Regions from separate parts of the Enterobacter roggenkampii genome, predicted to be linked through region 1. Evidence: predicted binding sites of a transcription regulator. Region 1 holds the regulator's gene; each other region holds the start of a gene.
The links. The regulator PhoB, encoded in region 1, activates phosphate uptake and scavenging genes when phosphate is short. The targets are predictions, from matches to a motif close to CTGTCATAAAACTGNCNNAT.
Positions count from the first base shown of each region.

Region 2: the regulator PhoB is predicted to act here: its motif matches at 1,832-1,851, upstream of kdgR (DNA-binding transcriptional regulator KdgR).
Region 3: the regulator PhoB is predicted to act here: its motif matches at 3,630-3,649, upstream of uvrB (excinuclease ABC subunit UvrB).

Region 1 covers NZ_CP017184.1:968,235-978,781, reverse strand. The annotation lists gene brnQ (branched-chain amino acid transporter carrier protein BrnQ) at 1-474, opposite strand, end outside; gene phoR (phosphate regulon sensor histidine kinase PhoR) at 884-2,179, opposite strand; gene phoB (phosphate response regulator transcription factor PhoB) at 2,201-2,890, opposite strand; gene sbcD (exonuclease subunit SbcD) at 3,078-4,283, shown strand; gene sbcC (exonuclease subunit SbcC) at 4,280-7,411, shown strand; gene mak (fructokinase) at 7,522-8,427, opposite strand; gene rdgC (recombination-associated protein RdgC) at 8,551-9,465, shown strand; gene ppnP (pyrimidine/purine nucleoside phosphorylase) at 9,514-9,801, opposite strand; gene BFV67_RS04460 (AroM family protein) at 9,873-10,547, opposite strand, start outside.
Region 2 covers NZ_CP017184.1:2,799,497-2,810,043, forward strand. The annotation lists gene BFV67_RS13160 (YebO family protein) at 1-265, opposite strand, end outside; gene mgrB (PhoP/PhoQ regulatory lipoprotein MgrB) at 340-483, opposite strand; gene BFV67_RS13170 (YobH family protein) at 643-882, shown strand; gene kdgR (DNA-binding transcriptional regulator KdgR) at 949-1,740, opposite strand; gene BFV67_RS13180 (MFS transporter) at 1,919-3,292, shown strand; gene htpX (protease HtpX) at 3,343-4,224, opposite strand; gene prc (carboxy terminal-processing peptidase) at 4,418-6,466, opposite strand; gene proQ (RNA chaperone ProQ) at 6,486-7,172, opposite strand; gene BFV67_RS13200 (GAF domain-containing protein) at 7,269-7,766, opposite strand; gene yebS (membrane integrity lipid transport subunit YebS) at 7,899-9,182, shown strand; gene BFV67_RS13210 (PqiB family protein) at 9,151-10,547, shown strand, end outside.
Region 3 covers NZ_CP017184.1:1,357,759-1,368,305, forward strand. The annotation lists gene bioF (8-amino-7-oxononanoate synthase) at 1-1,011, shown strand, start outside; gene bioC (malonyl-ACP O-methyltransferase BioC) at 995-1,750, shown strand; gene bioD (dethiobiotin synthase) at 1,743-2,444, shown strand; gene BFV67_RS06310 (ABC transporter ATP-binding protein) at 2,407-3,129, opposite strand; gene uvrB (excinuclease ABC subunit UvrB) at 3,881-5,896, shown strand; gene yvcK (uridine diphosphate-N-acetylglucosamine-binding protein YvcK) at 5,986-6,894, opposite strand; molybdenum cofactor riboswitch at 7,120-7,254, shown strand; gene moaA (GTP 3',8-cyclase MoaA) at 7,242-8,231, shown strand; gene moaB (molybdenum cofactor biosynthesis protein B) at 8,256-8,768, shown strand; gene moaC (cyclic pyranopterin monophosphate synthase MoaC) at 8,772-9,257, shown strand; gene moaD (molybdopterin synthase sulfur carrier subunit) at 9,250-9,495, shown strand; gene moaE (molybdopterin synthase catalytic subunit MoaE) at 9,497-9,949, shown strand; gene BFV67_RS06350 (Bax inhibitor-1/YccA family protein) at 10,014-10,547, shown strand, end outside.

The DNA.
Region 1 (10,547 bases):
CGCCACAATTTTCAGCGGAGCCAGGAAGTTACCCACGGTATCCAGCAGCTTGCCCGGATAGAGGGAAACCAGAATCACGATAGCGAAGTAGATCAGGCTGTAGATGAACAGCGGCATCGCGCCGTCACCGGTCAGCGGAGCAATACCCACTTCAAAGGAAACGGTCGCGGTACGCGGGGTGGCAAACAGCGGACCCACGGCCAGATAGCATACGGTTGCCAGCAGAACGCCCGCCACTTTGCCAATCGGGGTGCTGAGGCTATCCACACCGCCGCCGACTTTCGCCAGCGCGATGACGGTCAGCACCGGCAGACCCACGGCAGTAATCAGGAAACCAAACGCGGCGGTCCAGACGTGTTCACCCGCCTGTAAGCCAACCATTGGAGGGAAAATGATGTTGCCTGCGCCAACGAACAGCGCAAATGTCATAAAGCCCAGCGCGATGATGTCACGCGATTTTAAGTGATGGGTCATAAAACCTTACTGCCTGTGGATGTGGTGTTGAAAACATTGAGATTTTCGCTGCCCCTGACGGGACGATACAGCCGAAAATTTGCTCAATTTTAGCGGGATATGCTCCCGTCCTGGCGTGGAGAAGAATAGTTTTTCGATTTACCACGCAAATACAGTCGGTCTGACAGTATCTGGGGGGCAATTTAAACGCTTATAACGTTTAAAGGCAAGGTGGGATCGTAAAACCAGAACAATATGCCAGCATGAAAATACACTCCAGCACAATACGCTAATTATAAGAAAAACCCATGGCTAATCATGCGAACAAAAAACAGCCAGCCGTATAAAATTCACACGCGTTTCGCTTGACTGCAAAGCAAACGGGCCAGCGATGGCTGACCCGTGGAAAGGTAAAATGACACACCTGCCGTCAGGCGATCTTTTTGGCAATTAATCGTTCCGGGATCACGAAGCTGAAGCGGGTTCCTTTACCCAGGGTACTCTGAATATCGAGACGGCTTTCATGGTGATTCACCGCGTGTTTCACAATCGCCAGCCCCAGGCCGCTTCCGCCCGTCTGCCGCGATCGCGCTTTATCCACGCGATAGAAGCGCTCGGTCAGACGCGGAATATGCTCCGGCGCGATCCCCGGCCCGTTGTCCTCCACGCTAAACTCGGCCCCCGTTGGGATATGCTGCCAGCGCACCACGATCTCCGTTCCTTCCGGCGTATGGTTTACCGCGTTATACACCAGGTTTGAGATAGCGCTACGCAGTTCATCTTCGCTGCCCAGCACCTTAAGCGTGTTGTCGACCTCAAAGGTCAGGTGATGCTTTTTGTGGCTTAACGTCTGCGCTTCACGCTCCACGACCCGCAGCATCATCGGCACATCGATGGTGTCATTCAGCGCGAGCGTGGGTGCCGCTTCAATCTTCGAGAGCGTCAGCAGCTGCTTCACCAGGCCTTCCATCCGGTGCGTTTGCTCGCGCATGGTGTGCAGCGCTTTTTCACGCGGCGCACCTTCCAGCGTTTGCTCCTGCATCATCTCCAGGTAGCCTTGAAGCACGGTCAGCGGGGTACGCAATTCGTGACTGACGTTGGCGAAGAAGTTGCGGCGCGCCCCTTCCAGCTGGTGCATCTGGGTGACATCGCGCGCCACCATCAGCCACTGCTTATCGCTGTAGGGCATCACGCGGATCTCCAGATGGCGACCGTTATTGAGCTTGAGATTGTGCGGACGGGTAAAATCACGCTTTTTCAGGTACAGCGTAAACTCGGGATAACGCAGAAGGTTGAGGATATTCTGGCCATTATCGTCCGGCCAGCGCAGGCCCAGCAGCTGCTGCGCCAGGCCGTTACACCAGAAGATCGTCCCTTCTTCGGTGGTCAGAATGACCGCATCCGGTAGCGACTCCGCACCGCTGCGAAAACGCTTAATCAGGCTTCCCAGCTCGCGGCGGCGCTTTTTATTTCGCATCTGCATCTGGTGCAGACCGTACAGCAGCGGCTCCCAGCTGCCGCTTCCGGGCGGCGGCGTCATGCTTCGGTCAACCCACAGCCACCAGGAGAGGCGCAGCAGGTTCCAGAAATGCCAGATCAGCAGCCCGGTGACCGACGCCAGCAGAAACCACGGCAGATGTCCAAGAAAGGCCCCCAGAATGAAGGCCGGAATACAGCATAAGATCAGTTCAAAGACGAGCCTTTTCCATGACAGACGTTCCAGCACGCGTCACACTCCTGTCATTGTTCAGAAACGGGTAGAAAAACGATAACCCGTGCCGCGGACCGTCTGCACCATGCGATCGTGGCCGCTCAGTTCCAGCGCTTTTCGCAGGCGGCGGATATGTACGTCAACCGTCCGGTCTTCGACATACACGTTAGTTCCCCAGACGTTATTCAGCAACTGCTCGCGGCTGTACACGCGTTCCGGGTGGGTCATAAAGAAGTGCAGAAGTTTAAATTCGGTAGGCCCCATGTCGAGGGGATTTTCACCGGTCATCACGCGGTGAGAAGTCGGATCAAGGCTCAGCCCCTGCATCTCAATCACCTCTTCCACCGCCATCGGCGAAATACGGCGCATCACGGCTTTAATGCGGGCCACCAGCTCTTTGGGGGAGAACGGTTTGGTAATGTAATCGTCCGCGCCGGTCTCCAGACCGCGCACACGATCCTCTTCTTCTCCGCGCGCCGTAAGCATCACAACCGGGATGTCGCGGGTCAGCGCTTCACGCTTCAGGTGTTTGATAAACTGCAGTCCGGAGCCGCCGGGCAGCATCCAGTCCAGCAGAATCAGATCGGGCCAGGGTTCATTCAGCTGGTTCACTGCGCTGTCATAATCTTCCGCTTCAACCGGCTGGAAGCCGTTTTGCTCGAGCACGAAGCACACCATTTCACGAATTGGAGCTTCATCTTCTACGACCAGAATACGTCTCGCCATACTTTGCCCTGTCTTATCTTATTTACGTTACAAGTTTGTAATTCGGCGCCATTATGCGTCAGATTTATGACAGATTTATGAAAAACAGTACCACTATAAATGGCAAACTGTTGTTTTATTACAGCGGTTATTTTCCCTTCTCTGAACGTTTATAATCCTGCTTTCTCTTTTTTGCCACGGATCAGCTATGCGCATACTTCACACCTCGGACTGGCATCTGGGTCAAAATTTTTACAGCAAAAGCCGTGCGGCTGAACATGAAGCGTTCCTGAACTGGCTGCTGGAAACGGCCCGGACGCATGAGGTGGACGCGATTATCGTGGCGGGAGATATTTTTGATACCGGCTCGCCGCCGAGCTATGCGCGTGAGCTGTACAACCGCTTCGTGGTGAATCTGCAGCAAACCGGCTGTCATCTGGTGATTGTCGCCGGCAACCATGATTCCGTCGCGACGCTTAACGAATCCCGCGACATCCTGGCGTTTCTCAATACCACCGTCGTCGCCAGCGCCGGGCACGCCCCGCAGATCCTGAAAAAGCGCGACGGGTCGCCCGGGGCGGTACTGTGTCCGATTCCCTTTTTGCGTCCGCGCGACATCGTGCAAAGCCAGGCGGGGCTGTCGGGCGCGGAAAAGCAGCAGCATTTGTTACAGGCGATCGCCGACTATTACCGCCAGCAGCACGCCGAAGCCTGTGCCCTGCGCGGTGACCAGCCGATTCCGGTGATTGCGACCGGGCACCTCACCACCGTCGGGGCCAGTAAAAGTGACGCCGTGCGTGACATCTATATCGGCACGCTGGATGCCTTTCCGGCGCAGCACTTCCCGCCAGCCGACTACATTGCGCTCGGACACATCCACCGGGCGCAGATCGTCGGCGGCTGCGAGCACATCCGCTACTGCGGCTCGCCCCTTTCGCTCAGCTTTGACGAAACGGGCAAAGCCAAATCCGTACATCTGGTGACCTTCTCCGACGGAAAACTCAGCGCCGTCGACACGCTGGAGGTGCCCGTTACCCAGCCACTGGCGGTGCTGAAAGGCGATCTCGATGCCATCACCGCCCAGCTGGAGCAGTGGCGCGGCGTCGAGCAAGATCCCCCCATCTGGCTGGACATCGAAATCACCACCGACGACTACCTGCACGATATGCAGCGGAAAATCCAGGCGCTGACCGAAGACCTGCCGGTAGAGGTCTTGCTGGTGCGCCGCAGCCGCGAGCAGCGCGAGAAAATTCTGCTAAGCGCTCAACGCGAAACGCTCAGTGAACTGGGGGTCGAAGAGGTATTTGAACGCAGGCTCTCACAGGAGGAGATTGACGATGCGAAGCGCGCAAGGCTCAGCGAACTGTTCAGCCATACCCTGCATGCGCTCAATGATGAGGAAGAAAACGCATGAAAATTCTGAGCCTGCGCCTGAAAAATCTCAACTCCCTCAAGGGCGAGTGGAAAATTGACTTTACCGCTGAGCCGTTTGCCAGCAACGGGCTGTTTGCCATCACCGGCGCAACCGGGGCAGGTAAAACCACCCTGCTCGACGCCATCTGTCTGGCGCTTTATCACGAAACGCCGCGCCTGAATAAAGTCTCCCAGGCGCAAAATGACCTGATGACCCGCGACACCGCCGAATGTCTGGCGGAAGTGGAGTTCGAGGTAAAAGGCACCGCCTATCGCGCCTTCTGGAGCCAGAACCGGGCGCGCAACCAGCCGGACGGTAACCTGCAGGCGCCGCGCGTGGAGCTGGCGCGCTGCGAAGATGGCAAAATTCTGGCCGACAAAGTGACGGATAAGCTGGAGCAAACCGCCGCGCTCACCGGGCTGGACTACGGGCGCTTTACCCGCTCGATGCTGCTCTCTCAGGGGCAGTTTGCCGCCTTCCTTAATGCCAAGCCGAGCGATCGCGCCGAGCTGCTGGAAGAGCTGACCGGCACCGAAATCTACGGTCAGATTTCCGCCATGGTGTTTGAGAAACACAAAGCGGCCCGCAGCGTGCTTGAAAAGTGCGAGGCGCAGGCGGCGGGCGTCGTGCTGTTGAGCGAAGAACAACAGCAGCAGTTACAGCAAAGTTTGCAGTCACTTACTGACGCAGAGAAAACCCTGCTGGAACAGCAGCAAAACCAACAGAAACATTTTCAGTGGCTTACGCGCCATGATGAGCTTGCGCACGAGCAACAGCGCGTCGCCGCAATGCAGCAGCAGGCGCAACAGGCGCTGACGGACGCTGCGCCTGAGCTGGCAAAGCTCCAGCTCGCTCTGCCCGCCGCCCAGCTTCGCCCGCTCTGGGAGCATCAGCAGGAGCAAACCGCGCGTCTGGCACAAACGCAGCAGCGAATTATCGAAGTAAATACTCGCTTACAAGCCAGAACCGCGCTGCGTTCACGTATTCGCAATACCGCTCTGCGTAACCACGAGCAGCTACAGGCCGAACTGACGGCGCTGGCGCAGTGGCTGACGGAGCACGAACGTTATCGTCTGCTGGGCCAGGAGATTGCAGGCTGGCGCGCCCAGTTCTCTCAGCTTAACCGTGATAAAACGCAGTTAGCCTCGCTTGCTGCGCGGATAGGTGAATTACGCAACAGGCTGGCTGCGATGCCGGAAAACGCGCTGACGCTGACGGCGGATGAGGTCAGTGCGGCCATGGAGCAGCAGTCCAGGTCCCGCACGCTGCGCCAGCAGCTGACGTCGCTGCATGCCCGCTATCAGCCGCTGCAAAAGCGCCTGCGCCAGAGCGGTGAAAGCGTTCAGAAGGCGCAGGCCGAACAAAATAAACTCAATGAAACGCTGACGCTGCGCCGCCAGCAGTACAAAGAAAAAAACCAGCACTATCTCGACCTGAAAGCCCTGTGCGAAACCGAAGCAACAATCAAGAAGCTGGAGCATTACCGTTCGCAGCTTGAGGCGGGTAAACCCTGCCCGCTGTGCGGTTCCTGCGAACATCCCGCCGTTGAGCAATATCAGTCGCTTGAGCTGACGGATAACCAGCGCCGCCGTGATGCCCTGGAAAAAGAGGTCGTCGCCCTTAAAGAGGAAGGCCTGCTGGTGCTGGGACAGGTCAATGCCCTGACTCAGCAGATCCAGCGCGAGACAGACGACGCGAAGACGCTTTCTCAGGAAGAGCAAGCGCTCACTAAAGAGTGGGTGGCAGCCTGCACGTCCCTGAACATTACCTTGAATATTCAGGACGATATCGCGCCATGGCTGAACGAACAGGAACAGTACGAGCGCCAGCTTTATCAGCTCAGTCAGCGTCTCACCCTGCAGAACCAGCTCAACGAACAGGACGCGCAGGAGCGGCAGTATCAGCAGCAGCTGGCGGCCACGCGGCAGGCGCTGGAACATGCCCTGCTCGCGCTCTCGCTTAACGCACCTGAAGAGGGTCAGGAAGCCGCCTGGCTTCAGGCCCGTGAAGCTGAATTCGCGCAGTGGCAGGAGAAGCAAACGCAGCACGGCGTGCTTCAGGAACGCATAAACGCCCTGAAGCCGCTGCTCGACGCGCTTCCGGCAGCGAACAGCGAAGACGCCGAACCGGTTATTCCTGATAACTGGCGCACCATCCACGACGAGTGCGTGTCGCTGCAAAGCCAGCTGACCGCGCAACAGCAGCAGGAAGCGCTGGAGCGAGAGCGCCTGCAGCAGTCGCAGACGCAGTTCACCGCGGCGCGCTCGGCGAGCTGCTTTGCCGACCTGGACGCGTTTCTTGCCGCGCTGCTGGATGACGATGCTATTCGCCACCTTGAACAGCTGAAACAGTCGCTGGAAAACCAGATCCAGCAGGCCGCGGCGCTGTCCGGGCAAGCGAACCAGCAGCTGCAGTCTCATCTGGCACTGCGGCCGGAAGGGCTCGACGCCGATGCCGCCACGCTGCAAAGCCAGCTGCAGCAGCTGGCGCAACAGCTGCGCGAGAACACCACGCATCAGGGGGAGATCCGCCAGCAGCTTAAGCAGGACAGCGATAACCGGCAGCACCAGCTGGCGTTGATGCAGCAAATTGAAGAGGCCGCGCGCCAGGCGGATGACTGGGGTTATCTGAACGCGCTGATCGGCTCCAGCACCGGCGACAAGTTCCGTAAGTTCGCCCAGGGGCTGACGCTGGACAATCTTGTCTGGCTTGCTAACCAGCAGCTTAACCGCCTGCACGGACGTTACTTATTGCAACGTAAGGCCAGCGACGCGCTGGAGCTGGAAGTGGTGGATACGTGGCAGGCGGATGCGGTCCGCGATACCCGTACCCTCTCCGGCGGCGAGAGCTTCCTGGTCAGCCTGGCGCTGGCGCTGGCGCTTTCCGATCTGGTGAGTCATAAAACGCGGATCGATTCCCTGTTCCTGGATGAAGGGTTCGGCACGCTCGACAGTGAGACGCTGGATACCGCGCTGGATGCGCTCGACGCGCTGAACGCCACCGGGAAAACCATTGGCGTGATCAGCCACGTAGAGGCGATGAAAGAGCGTATTCCGGTGCAGATCAAAGTGAAGAAAATTAACGGGCTGGGGTATAGCAAGCTGGATAAAGAATTTGCCGTGCAGTAAAGGTCCACTCCACATGTAGGCCGGGTAAGGCGTAGCCGCCACCCGGCTTTTTTATTGTGGCTGCCTGAATTCGCCCGCTGGCGCTTCGCTTACCGGGCTTACAGAGCCGTTTATTCTGGCCACAGCCACGCCGCGCCGCGCACGCCGCTGGAGTCCCCGTGGACGGCTTTGCGGATCGGCGTTTCACACTCGCCGCCGAAGACCCACTGCTTCACCAGGTTCGGCACCGTGGCGTACAGCCGGTCGACGTTGCTCATGCCGCCGCCCAGCACAATTACGTCTGGGTCGAGAATATTCACCACGTGCGCCAGGGATTTCGCCAGCCGCATTTCATAGCGGCTCAGGGCCAGCTCCGCCACCGGATCCTGCGCTTCGACCAGACGCATGATCTCATTTCCCTTGAGCGGCTGGCCGCTCAGGCGGTGGTAATCGGTTGCAAAACCGGTACCGGAGATAAAGGTCTCAATACAGCCCTGTTTTCCGCAGTAGCACGGCACTTCGGTGCGGTATTTGAGTTCGTCTTCATCCATCCACGGCAGCGGGTTGTGCCCCCACTCGCCCGCGGTGCCGTTACCGCCGGTATGGGCGCGCCCGCCGAACGCTACGCCCGCACCGCAGCCGGTGCCGATGATCACGGCAAACACGGTCTGGGCACCGGCCGCCGCGCCGTCGATGGCCTCAGAGACCGCCAGGCAGTTGGCGTCGTTGGCCAGACGCACTTCCCGCTTCAGGCGCGCGCTTAAATCTTTATCAAACGGCTGACCGTTGAGCCAGGTGGAGTTGGCATTTTTAACCACGCCGGTATACGGCGAGATCGACCCCGGTATCCCCATCCCGACGCTGCCGGTTTGCCCTGTCGCCTGCTCGGCCATCTCGACCAGCCTGGCAATCGTCTCGATAGTCTGGTGATAATCATCGCGCGGCGTTGGCAGACGATGGCGAAACAGCTGCTCCCCCTGCTCGCTCAGTGCGATGACTTCTGTTTTGGTGCCGCCCAAATCGATCCCAATACGCACAAGACTCTCCTCATTATTTTGATTATCAACAGAGTAGAAGCACGCTTCCCGATTAGCAATGCAAGCGATGCGACAATTCGTTATCATGCCCGCTGATTTAACGACAAGGCCGTGGAAATTATCATGCTGTGGTTCAAAAATTTGATGGTTTACCGTCTCAGCCGCGACGTTTCGCTGCGTGCAGAAGAGATGGAAAAACAGTTAGCCGCTTATACCTTTTCCCCTTGCGGTAGCCAGGATATGGCGAAAACCGGTTGGGTTCCGCCAATGGGTTCACAAAGCGATGCACTGACCCACGCCAGCAGCACGGGTCAAATCATCGTCTGCGCCCGTAAAGAAGAGAAAATACTGCCGACGCCGGTGGTTAAGCAGGCACTCGAAGCGAAAATTCTCAAGCTGGAAGCCGAACAGGGCCGCAAGCTGAAAAAGACCGAAAAAGATTCGCTGAAAGATGAAGTACTGCACTCCCTGCTGCCGCGCGCCTTCAGCCGCTTCAGCCAGACCATGATGTGGATCGACACCGTTAACGGGCTGATCATGGTGGACTGCGCCAGCGCCAAGAAAGCAGAAGATACGCTGGCCCTGCTGCGAAAAAGCATCGGATCTTTACCGGTCGTTCCGCTGGCGCTGGAAACGCCGATCGAGCTGACGCTGACCGAATGGGTACGCAGCGGTGCTGCGGCTCAGGGTTTCCAGATCCTTGATGAAGCCGAGCTGAAAGCCCTGCTGGAAGATGGCGGCGTGATCCGCGCGAAGAAGCAGGATCTGGTGAGCGATGAAATCGCCGTCCACATCGAAGCGGGTAAAGTGGTCACCAAGCTGGCGCTCGACTGGCAGCAGCGTATTCAGTTTGTGATGTGCGACGACGGCTCCGTGAAGCGTCTGAAGTTCTGCGACGAGCTGCGCGATCAGAATGAAGATATCGACAGGGAAGATTACGCTCAGCGTTTCGACGCGGACTTCATCCTGATGACCGGCGAGCTGGCGGCGTTGATTCAGAATCTGGTGGAAGGTCTCGGCGGCGAAGCGCAGAGATAACGGGCAAACCGTAGGCCGGGTAAGCGTTAGCGCCACCCGGCTAATTTTTTATTTCAGGTAGCGGCACAGATAAGAGGTAGGTTCTGCCACCTGCAGATGGAACTCACTGTGGCCAGGGACGTTGAAAACCTGTCCGGCTGCGTAAACTTTCCATTCCGTTTCACCCGGCAGTAAGACGTTCAGCGCCCCGCTGACGACCGTCATCTCTTCCGCTTCCGCCGTGCCGAAGGTGTATTCCCCTTCCGCCATGACGCCAACGCTGGCGCGGCCAGTGCTGCTGCTGGTAAAACCAATGGATTTCACTTTACCGGAAAAGTATTCGTTACTCTGAAGCATGAACTGGCCCTTATATTTTTAGATAAAAATTCACTATAGGGGCCATGCTCATCACCTGTCACGCAAAATCATTACATGAGCAGTTCCGAGGCCAGGCGAGCCATCAGAACGTTGGATAACAGCACCGGCACATCCAGCGCTTTTTGCAGTAAATCACGATGATGCTGGTGGAACCCCAGGCAGTCCAGAATCAGGACATCGGCCCCTCTTTCCAGCAGTTCCTTCCCGGCCGCAATGAGTTTGGCCTCGCTGTCCCAGAACGGATTCGCCAGCGCGTACAAGGGCACTTTTTCCAGCACGTGCCATTTTGCCTCCTGGTTATCCATGAGCTCCTCGATGGGGACAATCACCCCCACCTGATGACCATCCACGATGGAGGCCACCAGCGGCGGAATGATGCGCATCGGTTCCAGCAAAATCGCATTGCGCGCCGTAAGTCCCTTTATGGGGGCGGTGCTCATCAGCAAAATAACGTCATAGCCCTGATTATCGAGCACTTCTATTACGCCCTGCAGTGAGCGCTCGATCTTCTGGCGGGAAACATGCGCCAGTTTACCGTCACTTAATAACGTCGCCAGGGGATCCTCCCCCGCCTCGACAGCGTAGTCTTCCATGACCTCTTCCCGACTCATCTTGCCCAGCAGGCTGAGATGCGTAATCTGTTGTTCAGATACATGCTCGGTTAAGAGCGGTAACACTTCGCTTACAGGGACCACACCAATGGTGAGGATCGCCAACGTTGCCTT
Region 2 (10,547 bases), 1.8 Mb from region 1:
AGTCGTCTTCGTCTTTGTTATCTTCAGCGACCGCGTCTTTCGGCGCGTCTTTCTCTTCCGGTTCGTTAGCCTCGCAAAGACGGCGTAGCAATGCATTCTGGCGTTTTTGCTGATCGAGCAGCGCTTCCAGCAGTTCGATCTGCTCATTTGTACGCGAACTGGCCCGATTCACGAAAAACCAGATGACCAGCCCCACAAGCAGAACCACCAAAGAAATCATCAGGGATGCCATATTCAGCAGCCCTGAATTCAGTAACTCACCCATTTCACCACCTCAATAAAAACGTCTATTTTACCACTGGCGTGAAGGAAGGAAATCACGTTGAGAAAAAATGTGTATTACCACGGAATAAATTTGTTGATTGCGCAAACGCCGCTAAAAAACTGTACATCCTGATCGCACATCACATTGATCGTCTGCGTCCATAACACCACGCACGCTATCAGTACGATAATCAGAATTACCCAGCGTATTTTTTTCACTCCACACTCCGTCTAAGGACCTGATGTAACGAGATTATCACGCTTATCTTAAACAAGGGCTAACTGCGCCTCCATCGCGGTTTTTAAGAATGCTGCACTTGTTTCATTGCGTAAACACGTTACGCTAGCATTACGATAACAACGATAAAAGAGGTAATAATGCGATTCATCATTCGAACAATTATTGCACTGGCCCTTGTCTGGATTGGCCTTCTGTTAACGGGCTATGGTGTGCTTGTGGGGAGCACAGAAAACGCAGCCGGGTTAGGCATTCAGTGTAAATACCTAACCGCACAAGGAATGAGCACCGCCCAGTATCTGCATACTGACAGCGGGATCATTGGCTTAACCCAATGTCCTGTACTGCGTAAAACATCCGTCGTGATTGATAACGGCTAATCAGCCAGGTTCATGAGGCATAAAAAACGCCGCATCAGATGCGGCGTTTTTTCATTTCAGCAGGGATTAAAACGGGTAGTCGTGATAGCCCATCTGTTCAGAAATTTTACGTGCGGCAGTGTGCAGAATAGTCACATACTCATGCAGACGCTCTTCGGAGAAGCGTAAGGTTGGGAAAGAGATACTTAAGCCCGCAATCACCACCCCAAAGCGGTCAAATACCGGGACGCCGATACAGCGCAGCCCCTCTTCCTGCTCTTCGTTATCTTCGCCATACCCTTGCTCGCGCACGCGGTCGAGCACCGTCAGCAGCGCTTCCGTACTGGTAATGGTTCGTTCCGTGCTGCGCTTGTATTCCACGCCTTCGAGGATCTGCTCCACTTCCTCGCGATCGCGCCACGCCAGCAGAACCTTACCAATCGCGGTACTGTAGAGCGGGTTGCGGCGCCCAATGCGCGAATACATGCGCAGATTGTACATGGAGTCGATTTTATGAATGTAAACGATGCTGTCTTCATCCAGCGCACCGAGATGAATGGTCTCTTTGGTCAGGCGAGAGATTTCACGCATCTGAATGTCCGCGCTGCGGATCAGGTCAACATTTTGTAGCGCACGCGCACCTAATTCAAACAGCTTCAGCGTCAGAGAATATTTTTCAGATTCGCCTTCCTGCGCAACGTAACCCAATGATTTCATGGTTTGCAAAAAGCGATAAACGGTGCTTTTTGACATCATCACGCGCTGCGACAGCTCTGTAATACCTATTTCACGCTCTTCTCCAAGCGCCTGTAAGATGCCAAACACCTTCAGCACGGAAGAAACAGAATCTGGTTGTTTATCCAAATCCGCAATAGCCATTTACCACCTCATAGCGAGTGTTTTATAAAAATCAGAACTGGTTTTTATTATAAGTTCCCGTCATGTCAGCTGCAATCAATCCGCGTTTACTTCGTTACAAATCTGCGACATATCGCGGCTGTAACAATGCTAAAATAGTTACCCTGAGAATAATTTCACGCTGAGCTTTTTACTCCTGATGGACAAGAATCTTTCCGATGGTCTGCCCTTACCCCAGCGGTATGGCGCAATAGCGACCATCATTATCGGTATCTCCATGGCCGTCCTTGACGGCGCGATTGCCAACGTTGCCCTGCCAACCATCGCCAGCGACCTGCATGCCTCACCCGCCAGTTCGATTTGGATTGTTAACGCCTACCAGATTGCGATTGTGGTTTCACTGCTCTCGTTCTCTTTCCTGGGCGATATGTTCGGTTACCGCCGGGTGTATCAGTGTGGCCTGGTGGTTTTCACGTTTACCTCCCTGTTCTGCGCCCTTTCAGATTCACTGCATACCCTGACGCTAGCGCGTATTGCGCAGGGTTTTGGCGGCGCGGCGCTCATGAGCGTAAACACGGCGCTGATCCGCTTGATTTATCCCCAGCGCCATCTGGGGCGCGGGATGGGGATAAACTCGTTTATTGTGGCCGTCTCTTCTGCCGCCGGGCCAACCATTGCGGCAGCGATCCTTTCCGTCGCGTCATGGCAATGGCTGTTCGCCATTAACGTGCCGCTGGGTATCGTCGCTATCTTCTTTGCCCTGCGCTTTCTTCCCGCTAACGGCCCCAAAAGCAGTATGCCGCGCTTCGACGTGGCGAGCGCGGTGATGAATGCCCTGACCTTCGGCCTGCTGATTACGGCGCTGAGCGGCTTTGCGCAGGGACAATCGCTGATGCTTACCGGCGCTGAGCTCATCGCCCTGCTGGCGATCGGCTTCTTCTTTGTTCGCCGCCAGCTCACCCTCCCCGCGCCTTTGCTGCCCGTTGATCTGCTGCGTATTCCTCTCTTTTCACTCTCCATTTGCACGTCCGTCTGCTCGTTTTGCGCCCAGATGCTGGCTCTGGTTTCTCTGCCCTTCTTTCTGCAGAGCGTGGTAGGCCGGTCAGAAGTGGAGACCGGACTGCTGCTCACCCCCTGGCCGCTGGCGACCATGGTGATGGCCCCGCTGGCAGGTTACTTAATTGAACGCGTTCATGCCGGTTTACTCGGGGCGCTGGGGCTGGCGGTGATGGCGACAGGCCTTTTCGCACTGGCATTGCTGCCCTCGTCGCCTTCCGATCTGGACATTATCTGGCGCATGATCCTCTGCGGCGCGGGGTTTGGGCTGTTCCAGTCCCCCAATAACCACACCATTATCACCTCAGCACCGCGACATCGTAGCGGAGGGGCCAGCGGCATGTTGGGAACCGCGCGTCTGCTTGGGCAAAGCACCGGTGCAGCGCTGGTCGCCCTGATGTTTAACCTCGCAGGCCAGAACGGCAACCATGTTGCCCTCCTCACCGCCGGTGTACTTGCCACCCTCGCGGCTATCGTCAGCGGCCTGCGGGTGACCCAGCCCAGGGTTCAGGCATAAAAAAAGCCGGGCGGAGTGTTCTCCTGCCCGGCTTATTGTGTTTTGTTGCGTTACTTCAGGTATTCCCCACTGCGCAGCGCTTCAATACGTTTATCCAGCGGCGGGTGAGACATAAACAGCTCGCTCAGCGATTTGGATTTACCGTTAATGCAGAAGGCCATCATGCTGTTCGCTTCCTGCGGCTCGTAGGAGGTTTTCAGACGCTGCAGCGCGGCAATCATCTTCTCGCGACCCACCAGCTTCGCAGAACCGGCATCCGCGTGGAATTCACGGTGGCGGGAGAACCACATCGTGATGATGCTCGCCAGAATACCGAATACCAGTTCCAGCACCATCGACACGGCAAAATAGATCAGCGGGTTGCCGTTGCTCTCTTCGCCTTCGTCACGGTTGCCGCCCATGAAGCCAGCGGCAATCTGCGCCAGAATACGGGAGATAAAGATCACGAAGGTGTTTACCACGCCCTGAATCAGGGTCATGGTCACCATGTCACCGTTTGCGATATGGCTGATTTCGTGGGCGATAACCGCTTCGGCTTCGTCACGGCTCATGTTCTGCAGCAGTCCGGTGCTAACAGCGACCAGTGACGCATCGCGGCGGGCACCCGTGGCGAACGCGTTGATGTCCGGAGCATGGTAAATGGCCACCTGCGGCATGGCGATCCCGGCCTGACGGGACTGCTGAGCCACTGTATTCATCAGCCACTGTTCCATATCGTTACGCGGCTGTTCAATAACCTCACCCCCTACCGATTTCAGTGCCATCCACTTCGACATCAGCAGGGAGATGAACGAGCCACCAAAACCAAACAGCAGCGCCATAATCAACAGACCCTGAACGCTGCTCGACTGAATTCCTGTCAGGCTTAGCACGAGCCCGAAAACCACCATCACCGCCAGGTTGGTGAGCAGGAAGAGCGCGATTCGCATCATAATTTTCTTTTTACCTCAGTTTAACAAAACGCACTATGCGATTACCCACATCGTATGGGTATTGCGGCTATTTTCAAGCATCCTGAGGGCGTAAGTCACCAGAAAGACACAACTTTACACAATTGAAAATCTGGCTGACGGAAGGATAAAGTACAAAAAGAAACAGGCACAATCTCTTGTGCCTGTTGGGAGGTTATTTTGCCGGAGCGGGCTGTACGGCAGGTTTCTCTTTTTCCTGATTTGCCAGGTCGAGCGCGATATGCACCGTCTCGTCGAGATACGGATCCGGCTCCTGGTAATCTTTTGGCAGATCGTCCAGTTTCTTGAGCAGAGGCTTGCCTTCACGCTTGAAGCGATCGTTGATACGCGCCAGGCGGGTTGCATCGTCTTCGTTGTTCTCTTTTTCACGCTGCGCGTAGTTCAGAGAAACAATATTCCGCTTATCCTTCAGGGCATTGAATCGGGCAATATCCTTCATGATGTACTGGAACTCCGGATCTTTCGCGATGCGGTCGTTATGCGCCTTCAGCAGCTCAGGGCCAAATTGCGTCATATCACCCGCTTTCACGTAGGTCGCGGCATTGATGCTGTCCCACGGCAACGCGTTATCTTCAAACTTCTCGCCGGTTTCCGTCTCCTGGGTGCCTGTCGGCATGATGATGTCCGGCGTGACACCCTTACGCTGCGTACTGCCGCCGTTTACGCGGTAGAATTTCTGAATGGTGTACTGAACCGAGCCCAGTGCAGGCCATTCCGGACGCAGCATCTGATCGTAAATCCGATTCAGAGAGCGGTACTGCTGAACGGTGCCTTTACCGAAGGTTGGCTCACCGACGATCAGCGCGCGGCCATAGTCCTGCATGGCTGCGGCAAAGATCTCAGACGCGGAAGCGCTGAAGCGGTCAACGAGAACCACCAGCGGGCCTTTGTAGTAGACCACACCGTCATTGTCCGCATCTTCGCGCACTTTACCGTTGTTATCGCGCACCTGAACCACCGGGCCAGATGGGATGAACAGGCCAGAGAGTGAAACCGCTTCCGTCAGCGCCCCGCCGCCGTTACTGCGCAGGTCGATGATGATGCTGCTGACGTTCTGCTTTTCAAGTTTCTGCAGCTGAACTTTCACATCGTCAGTCAACCCGACGTAGAAGCCAGGAATATCCAGGACACCCACCTTCTCTTTACCCACGGTTTTCACCGACATTTTCACCGCGCGGTCTTCCAGACGGATACGCTCACGGGTCAGGGTAACGATACGGGTTTTGGTGCCTTTTCCGGCTGGCAGAATTTCCAGACGAACCTTGCTGCCCTTCGGACCTTTGATCAGCGCAACCACGTCATCAAGACGCCAGCCGATCACATCGACCATGTTCTGGCCGGTTTGTCCCACACCCACAATGCGATCGCCTACGCTAATGGCTTTGCTTTTGGATGCCGGACCACCCGCGACCATCGAATTGATCACCGTATAATCATCGTCCATCTGTAGCACCGCGCCGATACCTTCCAGAGACAGGCTCATTTCGGTATTAAACTGCTCGGTGTTGCGAGGTGAGAGATAGTTTGTGTGCGGATCGATTTCGTGCGCAAAGGCCGTCATGGCCAGTGAGAAAACATCCTCACTGTTGGTCTGTGCCAGGCGACGAATGGCAAATTTGTAACGACGCGTCAGCGTGTCACGGATCTCTTTTTCGTCTTTGCCGGTGAGCTTAAGGCTCAGCTCGTCGTATTTCACTTTGCCGTCCCACAGCGCATTCAGCTCGGCTTCATCTTTTGGCCAGGGCGCTTTGCTGCGGTCCAGATTGAAGGTGTCGTTGCCGGTGAAGTCCATCGGACGTTCCAGCACTTTCAGCGCGTACTGATAGCGTTCGAAGCGGCGCTTTTGCGACAGGTTGTAGAGATCGTAGAAGAGATCCAGCTTGCCTGAACGCAACTCGTCACCCACCTCGGATTTCCGCTTAGCGAACTGCTCGACATCGCTGGCGAGCAAAACGTTATGGCTGTAATCCAGCAAGTTCAGATAGCGGTCAAAGATTTTGGCCGAAAAGGCCTGATCGAGATCGAACTGACGATAGTGCGAACGGGTGAAACGTGAGGTCACGCGCTCGCTCACCGTCGCGTGCTGCGTCTCTTCCTTGAGTACCGGAATTTGATCAACACGCGTGATATCGTCCACTGCAAAGGCGTGACCTGTTATAGCAAACAGGCCCGCCAGCGCGGTGAGCTTAAAAAAAGTGTTCATGCCAGGCTTGGCCTCCGTTTCAGAACAACAAGTGTTCTGCGCGTACAATCATTGACATACCAGAAGTCAGCTGTACACGAACGCCATCTTTGGTGATTTCCAGTACGGTGGCGTCCATAGCATTGTTACCCGCTTTTACCTTCAGTGCCTGACCTACGCTCAGGGCGTTGATGTCAGAAACCGGCGTATGGCGCGGCTCTTCACGAGGCGCACGCGGGGCTTTTGCTGCTGGTTTGTCTGCACGCGGTTTGCGATCGTTATTATCGTGACGACGCGGCGCAGGGCGTGGTTTACGCTCACTACGAGGCGCTTCTTCCTGGCCGTTTGCCGCGGCGGCTTCGCGTTTTTTCGCTTGCTGTTCTGCACGTTGTGCCTGAACGCGTGCTTTGGCTTCTTCCAGCTGCTTGCGCGCGTGCTCAACGTGCTGCTCGTCCAGCTCACCGCAAGGGTTGCCGTCGAGATCCACGCGGGTCGCGCCAGGTTTGATACCGTACAGGTAACGCCAGCTCGAAGTATAAAGACGTAAGGCGGAACGCAGCTGAGTTTTGCTGAGGTTCATTTCCCCTTCAACACGCGCCACCAGATCCTGAAAAATACCGACTTTCAGGGGACGAGCTTCGCCTTCCGCGCTGAAGCACTGCGGGAAACGCTCGGCCAGAAATGCGATAACTTCTTTACTGCTATTCAACTTAGGTTGATTTTCCATGAAATTTCCTGATTACAACGGACGTTGCCAACAAGCGCAGGCATGAACAGGCGTCATTATAATGACGCTATCAGTAAATGCTACGTTATCCGTTGATTATCCTGCGACGCTCGCAAAGAATTTTTGATAATCGGTTGCTGCGAGTACGTTTTCCAGATTCGCCACCAGCTCGCGCAGCCCCTGTTCGTCCTCGGTTGTAAAGCGACTGAAGACCGTACTGTCGATGTCCAGAACGCCAATAATCTGATTTTTGACCACCAGCGGCAGAACGATTTCAGAATTACTGGCAGCATCACAGGCGATGTGCCCGTCAAACGCATGAACGTCTTCCACACGCTGGACCTGATTCTCGGCCACCGCCGTGCCGCATACGCCACGCCCTACCGGAATACGCACGCAGGCCAGTTTGCCCTGGAACGGACCGAGCACCAGCGTTTCACCTTCCAGAAGGTAAAAGCCAGCCCAGTTCACGTCAGAGAGACGTTCAAACAGCAATGCGCTAGTATTTGCCAGAGTGGCTAAGAAGCTGGTCTCACCCGCCATCAATGCCTTAAAATCGCGGTTCAGATCCGCGTAGAATTCTGTTTTGTTCATTATTCAATCACTTAGTTGTCTTACAAAATTACCGCATAGCCTATTAAAATAAGCATTAAATGCGCTCATGCTCAAGATGAATCCGTTCATGAGTTATTATAACTTTCAACAATACTTATTTGTGCGCAGCTGATGGCCTTAAAAACAACCAAAATTACGCCGACGAGAAAGATAACTGTCCATACTGTAAGCGAAGCTTTGCCTCGTGCACATTATCAGCGTTGCCCCCAGTGCGATACGCTTTTTATGTTGCCGAAGATGAAATCGCACCAAAGTGCCTTCTGCCCCCGCTGTGACGCCAAAATTCGCGATGGCCGCGACTGGTCGTTGACCCGCCTCGCCGCCATGGCCGTTACCATGCTGCTGCTGATGCCCTTCGCCTGGAGTGAGCCGCTGCTAAAACTCTACCTGCTCGGCGTGCGCATTGACGCCAACGTGCTGCAGGGCATCTGGCAGATGACCCGTCAGGGCGATCCCATCACCGCCGCGATGGTGCTGTTCTGCACCGTCGGCGCACCCCTGGTGCTGGTTGCCGCCATTGCCTATCTCTGGTTTGGCAACATTCTTGGCATGAACCTTCGCCCGGTGCTGCTGATGCTGGACAAGCTCAAAGAGTGGGTGATGCTGGATATTTATCTGGTGGGCGTGGGGGTTGCGTCAATAAAGGTGCAGGACTACGCCTTTTTGCAGCCCGGCGTCGGACTCTTTGCCTTCATCTGTCTGGTATTGCTGAGCATCCTGACGCTGATCCACCTGAACGTTGAGCAGCTCTGGGAGCGATTCTACCCTCAGCGCCCCGCCACGCGTCCCGATGAAAATCTGCGCGTCTGTCTGGGTTGCCACTATACCGGGTTGCCCGACACGCGCGGACGCTGCCCGCGGTGCCACATTCCGTTGAGACTGCGGCGCAATAACAGCCTGCAAAAATGCTGGGCGGCGCTGATCGCCTCCCTGGTGTTTCTGATCCCCGCCAATATGCTGCCGATTTCCATCATTTACGTGAATGGTGGACGTCAGGAGGATACTATCCTCTCCGGGATTATCTCCCTTGCGCACAGCAATGTCGGGGTGGCGGCAATCGTCTTTATTGCCAGTATCCTGGTTCCCTTTACCAAAGTGGTGGTGATGATTACCCTGCTCATCAGCATTCACTTAAAGTGTGAACAAGGTTTACGGACCCGCATTTTGCTTCTGCGATTCGTCACCTGGATTGGCCGCTGGTCAATGTTAGATCTGTTCGTGATTTCGCTGATGATGTCGCTCATCAATCGCGATCAGTTACTTGCTTTTACAATGGGACCCGCGGCTTTTTATTTCGGCTCTGCGGTGATATTGACTATTCTTGCTGTGGAATGGCTGGATAGCCGCTTACTTTGGGATGCACATGAGTCAGGAAACCCCCGCTTCGCCGACTGAAGCGAGAATTAAAACAAAACGCCGCATTTCGCCATTCTGGTTGCTGCCCGTCATCGCCCTGATGATTGCAGGCTGGCTTATCTGGACAAGCTATGAGGATCGCGGCAGTACCGTCACCATTGATTTCCAGACCGCCGACGGCATCGTCGCCGGGCGAACCCCCGTTCGCTTCCAGGGGGTTGAAGTGGGTACGGTTCAGGATATCTCCCTTGGAAAAGGGCTGAACAAGATTCAGGTGCGGGTCAGCATTAAATCTGACATGCAGGATGCCCTGCGCAGCGAAACGCAGTTCTGGCTGGTGACGCCAAAAGCCTCGCTGGCCGGTGTTTCCGGTCTGGATGCGCTCGTCGGCGGTAACTATATCGGCATGATGCCCGGCAAAGGCGAACCGCAGGATCACTTTGTGGCTCTGGATACGCAGCCCAAATACCGCCTCAATAACGGCGATTTGATGATTCATCTCCAGGCGCCGGACCTCGGTTCCCTGAACAGCGGCTCCCTGGTCTATTTTCGTAAGATCCCGGTTGGCCGCGTGTACGATTATGCGATTAACCCGAATAAACAGGGCGTCACCATTGATGTGCTGATCGAGCGCCGCTTCACCAATCTGGTGAAAAAGGGCAGCCGCTTCTGGAACGTGTCCGGCGTGGATGCCGACCTCAGCCTGAGCGGTGCAAAAGTGAAGCTGGAGAGTCTGGCCGCACTGGTGAACGGCGCCATCGCCTTTGACTCCCCGGAAAACTCAAGCCCTGCCACGGCTGATGACACGTTCGGATTGTACGCCGATCTGGCGCACAGCCAGCGCGGCGTGATTGTTAAACTCGCCCTTCCCGATGCTAAAGGACTAAAAGCGGGTTCAACGCCGCTGATGTATCAGGGTCTGCAGGTCGGCCAGCTCACCAAAATGACGCTCAACCCGGGCGGATCGGTCACTGGCGAAATGACGGTCGATCCGAGCGTGGTCGATCTCCTGCGCGAGAAAACACGCATCGAAATGCGCAGTCCAAAGATCTCCCTGAACGATACCAGCCTCAGCACGCTGCTGACCGGCAATACCTTTGAGCTGATCCCCGGGGAAGGTCAGCCCAGCAATAGCTTCGTGATTGCCCCGGCGGATAAAGCCCTGCTGCAAAAGCCGGGCGTCGTGACGGTTACGCTCAATGCGCCAGAAAGCTATGGCATTGAAGCCGGTCAGCCGTTGATTTTACACGGCGTGCAGGTGGGACAGGTGCTGGAGCGCAAGCTCTCCGCGGATGGGGTGCAATTCTCCGTTGCCATCGACCCGCAATACAGAGACCTGGTACATGGCGACAGTAAATTCGTGGTGAACAGTCGCGTCGACGTGAAGGTAGGACTGGACGGCGT
Region 3 (10,547 bases), 390 kb from region 1:
CTCGGGCTGAGCCAGCATCCGGCCATTATCCGCGCCTGGCAGCAGGGCGCGGAGCGGTTTGGCGTGGGCAGCGGCGGATCGGGACACGTCAGCGGATACACCACGGCGCATCAGGCGCTGGAAGAGGCGCTTGCCGACTGGCTGGGCTACCCGCGCGCGCTGCTGTTTATCTCTGGGTTTGCCGCCAACCAGGCGGTCATCACGGCCCTGATGGGCAAGGACGATCGCATTGTCGCCGACCGCCTGAGCCACGCCTCCCTGCTGGAGGCGGCAAATTTAAGCCCGGCGCAGCTGCGGCGTTTTGCCCATAACGATGCGGGGCAGCTTGCTGCGCTGCTGGATAAACCCTGCGACGGACAACAGCTGGCGGTCACGGAAGGGGTGTTCAGCATGGACGGCGACAGCGCGCCGCTTGCCGCGCTGCACGAGGCCGCAAAGCGGCAGCATGCCTGGCTGCTGGTGGACGATGCCCACGGCACTGGCGTGATGGGCGACGAAGGGCGCGGGAGCGCATACCAGCAAAACGTGAAGCCGGAGCTGCTGATTGTCACCTTCGGCAAAGGCTTTGGCGTCAGCGGCGCCGCCGTGCTGTGCAGCGAACCCGTCGCCGACTATCTGCTGCAGTTTGCCCGACACCTGATTTACAGCACCAGCATGCCTCCGGCGCAGGCCGTGGCGCTGTCAGCGTCGCTGGCGGTGATACGCAGCGCGGAAGGGGATGAGCGTCGCCAGCGGCTGGCAGAGCATATCGCCCGCTTCCGTCAGGGACTCGCGGCGCTGCCCTTTCGCAGCACCGATTCGCAGAGCGCTATTCAGCCGGTGATTGTCGGTGAAAACGGCCGCGCGCTGGCACTGGCACAGGCGCTGCGCCAGCGCGGCATGTGGGTGACCGCTATTCGCCCGCCCACCGTACCACCGGGCACGGCGCGGCTGCGCTTAACCCTGACGGCGGCGCATGAAGCACAGGATATTGAGACGTTGCTGGAGGCGCTCCATGATGCCGGTGAATAAGCAGGCCATCGCGGCGGCATTCGGCCGCGCCGCGCAGAGCTATACGCAGCATGATGAGCTGCAGCGTCTGAGCGCGCAGGGGCTTCTGGCCGCCCTTGGCGAGAACGGTTTTCCACAGGTGCTGGACGCCGGCTGTGGTCCCGGCAGCAACAGCCGCTACTGGCGCGGGGCGGGAAGCCAGGTGACGGCTATCGATCTCTCAGCCCGGATGCTGGAAGAGGCACGCCAGCGGCAGGCGGCAGATCGTTATCTGCTGGCCGATATCGAGGCGATCCCGCTGGCGGACGCGCAGTTCGATCTGGTCTGGAGCCATCTGGCGGTTCAGTGGTGCAGCAGCCTGCCGCAGGCCCTGCGCGAGCTTTATCGCGTGGCGCGGCCGGGCGGGAAGGTGGCCTTTACCACCCTGCTGGAAAGTTCGCTGCCGGAGCTGAATCAGGCCTGGAAAGCGGTGGATGAACAGCCGCACGCTAACCGGTTTTTATCGCATGAGCAGGTGACGCAGGCGCTGGCAGGCTGGCGCTATCGCAGCACGGTGCAGACCATCACGCTCAATTTTAGCGATGCGTTCAGCGCCATGCGTTCGCTGAAGGGCATCGGCGCCACGCACCTGCATACCGGACGCGAGAAAAAACCGCTTACCCGGGGTCAGCTGCAGCGCCTTGAGCTGGCCTGGCCGCAGCAGCGGGGGCATTTCCCGCTCTCCTATCAACTTTTTCATGGGGTTATCGAACGTGACTGAACGTTATTTTGTCACCGGCACGGACACAGAAGTGGGCAAAACGGTTGCCAGCACGGCATTGCTGCAGGCGGCACGGCTGCTCGGGAAAAACACCGCCGGGTATAAGCCCGTGGCGTCCGGCAGCGAGATGACGGCGGAAGGGTTACGCAACACCGACGCGCTGGCGCTCCAGCGTAACAGCACGCGTGAACTCGCCTATTCTGCAGTGAATCCGTACACCTTTGCCGAACCGACCTCGCCGCACATTATCAGCGCCGATGAAGGCCGTCCGATTGATTTCGCCGTGCTGTCTGCCGGACTGCGGACGCTGGAAAATCAGGCCGACTGGGTGCTGGTGGAAGGGGCCGGCGGCTGGTTTACGCCGCTTTCAGACACGCAGACGTTTGCTGACTGGGTGCAGGCCGAGCAGCTTCCGGTCATTCTTGTCGTCGGCGTCAAGCTGGGCTGCATCAATCACGCCATGTTGACCGCACAGGCCGTACAGCAGGCAGGGCTGCGTCTTGCGGGCTGGATAGCCAACGACGTGGTTGCGCCGGGTAAACGCCATCAGGCGTATCTGGCGACGCTCAGGCGCGTCCTGCCCGCGCCGTGCCTCGGGGAAATTCCCTGGCTGGCTGAGGGCGCGGAAAATGCCGAAACCGGACGTTATCTCGATCTCAGCGTTTTGCTTCCCGCGACATCCAGTGAGCGATAAGCTCGTCATCCAGTTCGTTAACGTGGCCCTGCGCCACGTTACGCCCGCGATAGAGCAGACAGAAACGGTCCGCCACCCGGCGGATAAACGACAGCTGCTGCTCGGCTAACAGCACCGTCATCCCTAACTCCCGGTTTAAGCGCCCCAGCAGCTGCACCAGCTTCTGGGCAACGCTGTGCCCCGCGCCGTGCAGCGGTTCATCCAGGATCAGCAGGTGAGGGCGGTTCACCAGCGCATTAGCCAGCGCCAGCTGATACTGGTCGTCCGGAGAGAGCGTGTTGGCGCGGGTTCGTCGCAAGGCATAGAGCGCCGGGAACAGGTCGTAAACGTCATTTTTCGCCTCCGGGTTCGGTTTCCCCGTCGCCCGCATGGCGATATGCAGGTTCTCCTCAATCGTGAGCTGGGAGAAGATCCGCCTGTCCTGCGAGACATAGCCTATTCCCGGCCCGGAACGCTGTTCTGGCGGCGGATTGAGCAAATCGCGCGGCGGCGCGCCCGCCTCATACCAGATGATGCTGCCGCTTTCGACGGGCACTTTCCCGGCGATGCAATTCATGAGGGTGGTTTTCCCCATCCCCGGCAGGCCAACGACGCCTGTACACATCCCTTGCGGAAAATCTAAATCCACATTCCATAGCGTATGTTGACTTCCGTAAAACTGATTCACTGCACGCAGGCTCAACATCTTTCTCTCCTTAAAAATGTGTGTAGGTGTGGCTCGTTGTTAAACTGCAAAACCCCTGCCATAAAGCGGAAAGTGATTAAAAAAGCGTCTTTTTTAGGAATAAGTCACAGAAGCGCGGGGGATAAAAAGGGGGATTGCACATCGACGGTGCCGACGGTGTTGAGTTGTGGTGCAGAGCCAGAAATGATGGAAATGTGAGCAAGATCTCGTCAGTTGGTTATGAATGACGCGACTGTTAATCAGCAAAAAAGAGCTATAAAAATTTTTTGCTGCCGCCTCGTGGGAAAATCCGGGAATTTGCAGAGCGCCAGTCTGTATGGGCTGGAAGCAGTTATCCACTATTCCTGTGGATAACCATGTGCATTAGAGTTAGAAAACACGCGATAAGCGAGAGAATACGCGGCTTACGCCCAAATTGACGCGAAACGCGGCTTTAGAAAATATCTTTTATTTTTTAATTGGTTAGATAAAATCAATTCCCGTCATGAAAGTGTCACCCGTTGCCATAAAACTATCATTACCTGGCTTGACAAATGTTAAAAAAGAAAAAGTTCTGGGGATAACCTGACCTGACTGGTGTTTTATGTTGCCACTGTCCAAATTTTGGCCGCTATCGCGCTAATCATTCAGGCGCTATGCTAAATATCCTGACATGCTACTGGTTTTTCATCCAGTGTTTTTTACTGGCATTCCTGGCAACAAGGAGTAAAATTATTCACCTGCCGCTTATAACGTCATCAGGTTGTCGCCCATGAGTAAACCGTTCAAATTGAATTCTGCTTTCCGTCCGTCTGGCGATCAGCCTGAAGCGATCCGTCGTCTGGAAGAGGGGCTGGAAGATGGGCTGGCGCACCAGACGCTGCTCGGGGTTACCGGCTCGGGTAAAACCTTTACCATTGCCAACGTGATTGCGGATCTCCAGCGCCCTACGATGGTGCTGGCGCCCAACAAAACCCTGGCGGCGCAGCTTTACGGCGAGATGAAAGAGTTCTTCCCGGAAAACGCCGTTGAGTATTTCGTCTCCTACTACGATTACTACCAGCCAGAAGCCTATGTGCCGAGCTCTGATACCTTCATCGAGAAAGATGCGTCGGTGAACGAACACATTGAGCAGATGCGACTGTCGGCCACTAAGGCGCTGCTGGAGCGTCGCGATGTGGTTGTGGTGGCCTCTGTTTCGGCGATTTACGGCCTGGGCGACCCGGATCTCTATCTCAAGATGATGCTGCACCTGACGCAGGGGATGATCATCGACCAGCGCGCGATTTTGCGTCGTCTGGCGGAGCTGCAGTACACCCGCAACGACCAGGCCTTCCAGCGTGGTACGTTCCGCGTGCGCGGCGAAGTGATCGACATCTTCCCGGCGGAATCGGACGATATGGCGCTGCGCGTTGAGCTGTTTGACGAGGAGGTCGAACGCCTGTCGCTCTTCGACCCGCTGACCGGACACGTTGAGTCAGTGATCCAGCGCTTCACCATCTACCCGAAAACACACTACGTGACGCCGCGCGAGCGTATCGTGCAGGCGATGGAAGAGATCAAAGTGGAGCTGGCCGAGCGCCGCAAGGTGCTGCTGGCGAACAATAAGCTGCTGGAAGAGCAGCGCCTCAGCCAGCGTACCCAGTTCGACCTGGAGATGATGAACGAGCTGGGCTACTGCTCCGGCATCGAAAACTACTCCCGCTTCCTCTCCGGGCGCGGGCCGGGCGAGCCGCCGCCGACGCTGTTTGATTACCTGCCAGCAGACGGTTTGCTGGTGATCGACGAATCCCACGTCACGATCCCGCAGATCGGCGGAATGTACCGCGGCGACCGGGCGCGTAAAGAGACGCTGGTGGAGTACGGATTCCGCCTGCCGTCAGCGCTGGATAACCGTCCGATGAAGTTTGAAGAGTTTGAGGCGCTGGCGCCGCAAACCATCTACGTCTCGGCCACGCCGGGCAACTACGAGCTGGAAAAATCGGGCGATGAGGTGGTTGACCAGGTAGTGCGTCCGACCGGGCTGCTGGACCCGATTATCGAGGTGCGTCCGGTGGCGACGCAGGTAGACGACCTGCTCTCTGAGATCCGCGCCCGTTCCGCCATTAACGAGCGCGTGCTGGTGACCACGCTCACCAAGCGTATGGCGGAAGACCTGACCGAGTATCTCGAAGAGCACGGCGAGAAGGTGCGTTATCTGCACTCGGATATCGATACCGTGGAGCGCATGGAGATTATCCGCGACCTGCGTCTGGGCGAGTTTGACGTGCTGGTGGGGATTAACCTGCTTCGGGAAGGTCTGGATATGCCGGAAGTCTCCCTGGTGGCGATTCTGGACGCGGATAAAGAGGGCTTCCTGCGTTCCGAGCGTTCGCTGATTCAGACCATCGGCCGCGCCGCGCGTAACGTCAACGGTAAAGCGATTCTGTACGGTGACAAAATTACCCCGTCGATGGCGAAAGCGATCGGTGAGACGGAGCGCCGCCGCGAGAAACAGCAGCGCTACAACGAAGAACACGGCATTACCCCGCAGGGGCTGAACAAGAAGGTGGTGGATATTCTGGCGCTGGGCCAGAACATTGCCAAAACCAAAGCGAAAGGCCGCGGCAAGGCGCGTTCAGTGGTGGAAGAAGATACCGTCGTGCTGACGCCGAAGGCGCTGCAGCAGAAGATCCACGAGCTGGAAGGGCAGATGATGCAGCACGCGCAGAACCTGGAGTTCGAAGAGGCGGCGCAGATCCGCGACCAACTTCATCAGCTGCGGGATCTGTTTATCGCGGCATCGTGAGTTTTTTGCCCGGTGGCGCTGCGCTTACCGGGCCTACAGGTTTAGCGTCTTTTGTCACCCCGGTAAGCGCAGCGCCACCGGGGTTTTTGTTAACCCAAAGCCTGAATTGCTTTCTCCAGCGCCTCGCGCAGCAGGTGGCGGTCGTGACGGTACTTGATGTCTGAGGCCTCCAGCGGCTCCTGCACCACCACGCGATCGCCAATCCCTGTCACATCCACTTTTGGCCCAACCACGACACCGTCGATAATTTTCTTACCGACGTACTGCTCCATCAGGTCGAGCTTGTCCGCCAGCGACAGGCTCGCCGCGGCCGGACTCAGCTCACGCCCTAAATTGCCGATGTAGACCATCGGCGCCGGGGTGCGGCGCAGCGCCTGCGCCAGCTCTTTCACCAGCAGGATCGGCATCAGGCTGGTATAAAAGCTGCCCGGGCCGATCAGAATTAAATCCGCATCGCCAATTGCTTCTACGGCTTCACGCGTCGCCGGCACGCTCGGGTAAGTCATCAGCTCTTTGGGCGGCAGCAGAAGCTGGTCAATATTCACCTCGCCGTACACTTCATGCCCTTCGGCGTCGATGGCCATCAAATCGACCGGTTGTTCAGACATCGGGATCAGGAATGCGTCCACTTTGAGCAGGTTACGGATCAGATTGATGGCTTCGAGAGGCCTTACGCTCAGGTGATCCAGCGCCTTTAACATCAGATTTCCGAGGTTATGTCCGGAAAGTTCGCCATTGCCGCCAAAACGGTACTCAAACATCGCCGACGCGACGCTCGGCTCGGTAATTAACTGGTTCAGGCAGTTGCGCATATCGCCCCAGGCAATGCCGCCTTCGGCACGTCTGATCCGCCCGGTTGAGCCGCCGTTATCGGTGGTGGTCACTATCCCTGTCAGCCTTGAGCCGAGTGACGACAAAGAGGACATAACGCGGCCCAGGCCGTGGCCTCCGCCAAGAGCGACCACTCGGTCAAGATCCGCAAAAGTGCGATTGCGCATACGTATTCCTTATCACGTTCGATCGCGTAACAGTAACCTAACTACCCCTAAAAGACGATGCCTCACCCGAAGCAAAATGACGTATATCAATGTGAAAGTGCAGTTTTTAGGTATTCTGTAGCGAAAATGCAGGATTGATTCGCTATATACATAATTATATAGCGAAAAGCGATAATGGCGCTGTCAGACTTTCCGCGCTACTATCGCCTTAACCACGTTTTCAACACTGAAAACATACACTCTAGCCCTTGTGCCTGTGTCGAAAGATATGGCGCTCTGGCCGTGGCGAATTTGCCACCAGGGTACAGAAAGAAATGACTGTGCCTCCCGTATCTGGAAAGGTGTACATGGCTTCACAACTTACTGATGCTTTCGCGCGTAAGTTTTATTACTTACGTCTGTCGATTACCGATGTGTGCAACTTCCGTTGCACCTACTGCCTGCCCGACGGCTACAAACCGGGCAGCGTCACCAATAACGGCTTTCTCTCCGTGGATGAAGTGCGCCGCGTCACGCGCGCCTTCTCTGAGCTCGGCACCGAAAAAGTGCGTCTGACCGGCGGTGAACCCTCTCTGCGCCGTGATTTCCCGGACATCATTGCTGCCGTGCGTGAAAACGACCGCATTCGCCAGATTGCCGTGACCACCAACGGTTACCGCATGGCGCGCGACGTGGCCACCTGGCGCGATGCGGGCTTAACCGCCATTAACGTCAGCGTGGACAGTCTCGACGCCCGCCAGTTTCACGCCATTACCGGCCAGGATAAATTCCGCCAGGTGATGGACGGCATCGACGCGGCGTTCAGCGCCGGGTTCGAGAAGGTCAAAGTCAATACGGTGCTGATGCGCGACGTCAACCACCATCAGCTGGACACCTTCCTCGCCTGGATCAAATCCCGCCCCATTCAGCTGCGCTTTATTGAGCTGATGGAAACCGGCGAGGGCAGCGAGCTGTTCCGCCGTCATCACATCTCCGGCATGGTGCTGCGCGACGCGCTGCTGAAACGCGGCTGGATCCACCAGATCCGCCAGCGCAGCGACGGCCCGGCGCAGGTCTTCTGCCATCCTGATTACGAAGGCGAAATTGGGCTTATTATGCCTTACGAGAAAGACTTCTGCGCCAGCTGTAACCGCCTGCGCGTCTCTTCCGTCGGCAAGCTGCACCTGTGCCTGTTCGGGGACGGCGGCGTGGACCTGCGCGATCTGCTGGCAGACGATGCCCAGCAGGAGGCGCTTGAAGCGCGCATTTCTGAAGCGCTGACGCATAAAAAACAGACCCACTTCCTGCATCAGGGCAATACCGGCATTACTCAGAACCTGTCTTACATCGGCGGGTAATCAGGCTTAAGAAGGAATCAGAAGATGAGTCAGGTAAGCGCAGAATTTATCCCGACACGCATTGCTATCCTTACCGTTTCCGACCGCCGTGGCGAAGAGGATGATACCTCCGGCCACTGGCTGCGCGAGGCGGCCCATGACGCGGGACATCACATCGTCGATAAAGCGATCGTGAAGGAGAACCGCTACGCCATTCGCGCGCAGGTCTCTCAGTGGATCGCCAGCGATGAGGTGCAGGTGGTGCTGATCACCGGCGGCACCGGCTTTACCGCGGGCGATCAGGCGCCTGAAGCGCTGCTCCCGCTGTTCGACCGCGAGGTGGAAGGCTTCGGCGAGGTGTTCCGCATGCTCTCCTTTGAAGAGATTGGCACCTCCACGCTGCAGTCGCGCGCCGTTGCCGGGGTGGCGAACAACACCCTGATTTTCGCCATGCCGGGCTCGACCAAAGCCTGCCGCACCGCGTGGGAAAACATCATCGCTCCGCAGCTGGATGCCCGTACCCGTCCGTGTAATTTCCATCCCCATTTAAAGAAATAAGCTATGTCACAACTGACCCACATTAACGCCGCTGGCGAAGCGCATATGGTGGACGTCTCCGCCAAAGCGGAAACGGTGCGCGAGGCGCGCGCCGAAGCGTACGTCACCATGCTGCCGGAAACGCTGGCGATGATCATCGACGGCAGCCACCATAAGGGAGACGTCTTTGCCACCGCGCGCATCGCCGGTATTCAGGCCGCCAAGCGCACCTGGGACTTAATTCCGCTGTGCCATCCGCTGATGCTGAGCAAGGTGGAGGTAAACCTGCAGGCGCAGCCGGAGCACAATCGCGTGCGGATTGAATCGCTGTGCCGCTTAACCGGCAAAACCGGCGTGGAGATGGAGGCGCTGACGGCAGCGTCCGTGGCCGCGCTGACCATCTACGACATGTGCAAGGCGGTGCAGAAAGACATGGTGATTGGCCCGGTTCGCCTGCTGGCAAAAAGCGGCGGCAAATCCGGAGATTTTAAGGTGGACAGCCATGATTAAGGTGCTCTTTTTTGCGCAGGTGCGCGAGCTGGTGAATACCGACAGCCTGACGCTGGATGCGTCTTTTGACAACGTTGCGGCCCTGCGTGCGCATCTGGCGGCACAGAGCGACCGCTGGGCGCTGGCGCTCGACGAAGGCAAGCTGCTGGCCGCCGTTAACCAGACGCTGGTGGAGTTCATTCATCCGCTGAAGGAAGGCGATGAAGTGGCCTTCTTCCCGCCGGTCACAGGGGGCTAATATGAGTGAAACCCGCATTCTGGTTGGCCCTGAGCGCTTTAACGTAGGGACAGAATACAGCTGGCTGGCGGAACGCGACGAAGACGGTGCGGTCGTGACCTTTACCGGCAAAGTGCGCAATCACAACCTCGGTGACAGCGTGAAGGCGCTGACGCTGGAGCACTATCCCGGCATGACGGAGAAATCGCTGGCGGAGATAGTGGACGAGGCGCGAGGCCGCTGGCCGCTCGGACGCGTCACGGTGATTCACCGCATCGGCGAGATGTGGCCCGGCGAGGAGATTGTCTTTGTCGGGGTGACCAGCGCGCACCGCGGCAGCGCGTTTGCGGCAGGGGAGTTCATTATGGATTACCTCAAAACCAAAGCACCGTTCTGGAAGCGCGAAGCCACGCCGGAAGGCGATCGCTGGGTAGAATCTCGCGACAGCGATAAACAGGCCGCCAGCCGTTGGTAGTCGGTTTACGTGGATGTGTTACTCTTAAAGAGTGTGTCTACTTAATCTTAATCAGGAGTGAATCATGGACCGATTTCCGCGTTCCGATTCAATAGTGCAGCAGACCCGTAGCGGCCTGCAGACGTATATGGCTCAGGTGTACGGCTGGATGACGGTTGGCCTGCTGCTTACCGCGTTTATCGCGTGGTATGCGGCGAATACACCGGAGCTGATGATGTTTATCTTCTCCAGCAAAATCACCTTCTTTGGGCTGATTATTGCGCAGCTGGCGCTGGTGTTTGTGCTTTCGGGTCTGGTGCATAAGCTAAGTGCCGGCATGGCAACGACCCTGTTTATGCTCTATTCGGCGCTAACGGGGCTGACGCTTTCCAGTATTTTCATCGTTTACACCTACTCCTCCATCGCCAGCACCTTCGTGGTCACCGGCGGGATGTTTGGCGCGATGAGCCTGTACGGCTACACCACGAAGCGCGATCTGAGCGGTTTCGGCAGCATGCTGTTTATGGGGCTGATCGGGATTGTGCTGGCATCGCTGGTGAACCTGTGGCTTAAGAGCGACGCGCTGATGTGGGCCGTGACCTATATCGGGGTGGTGCTC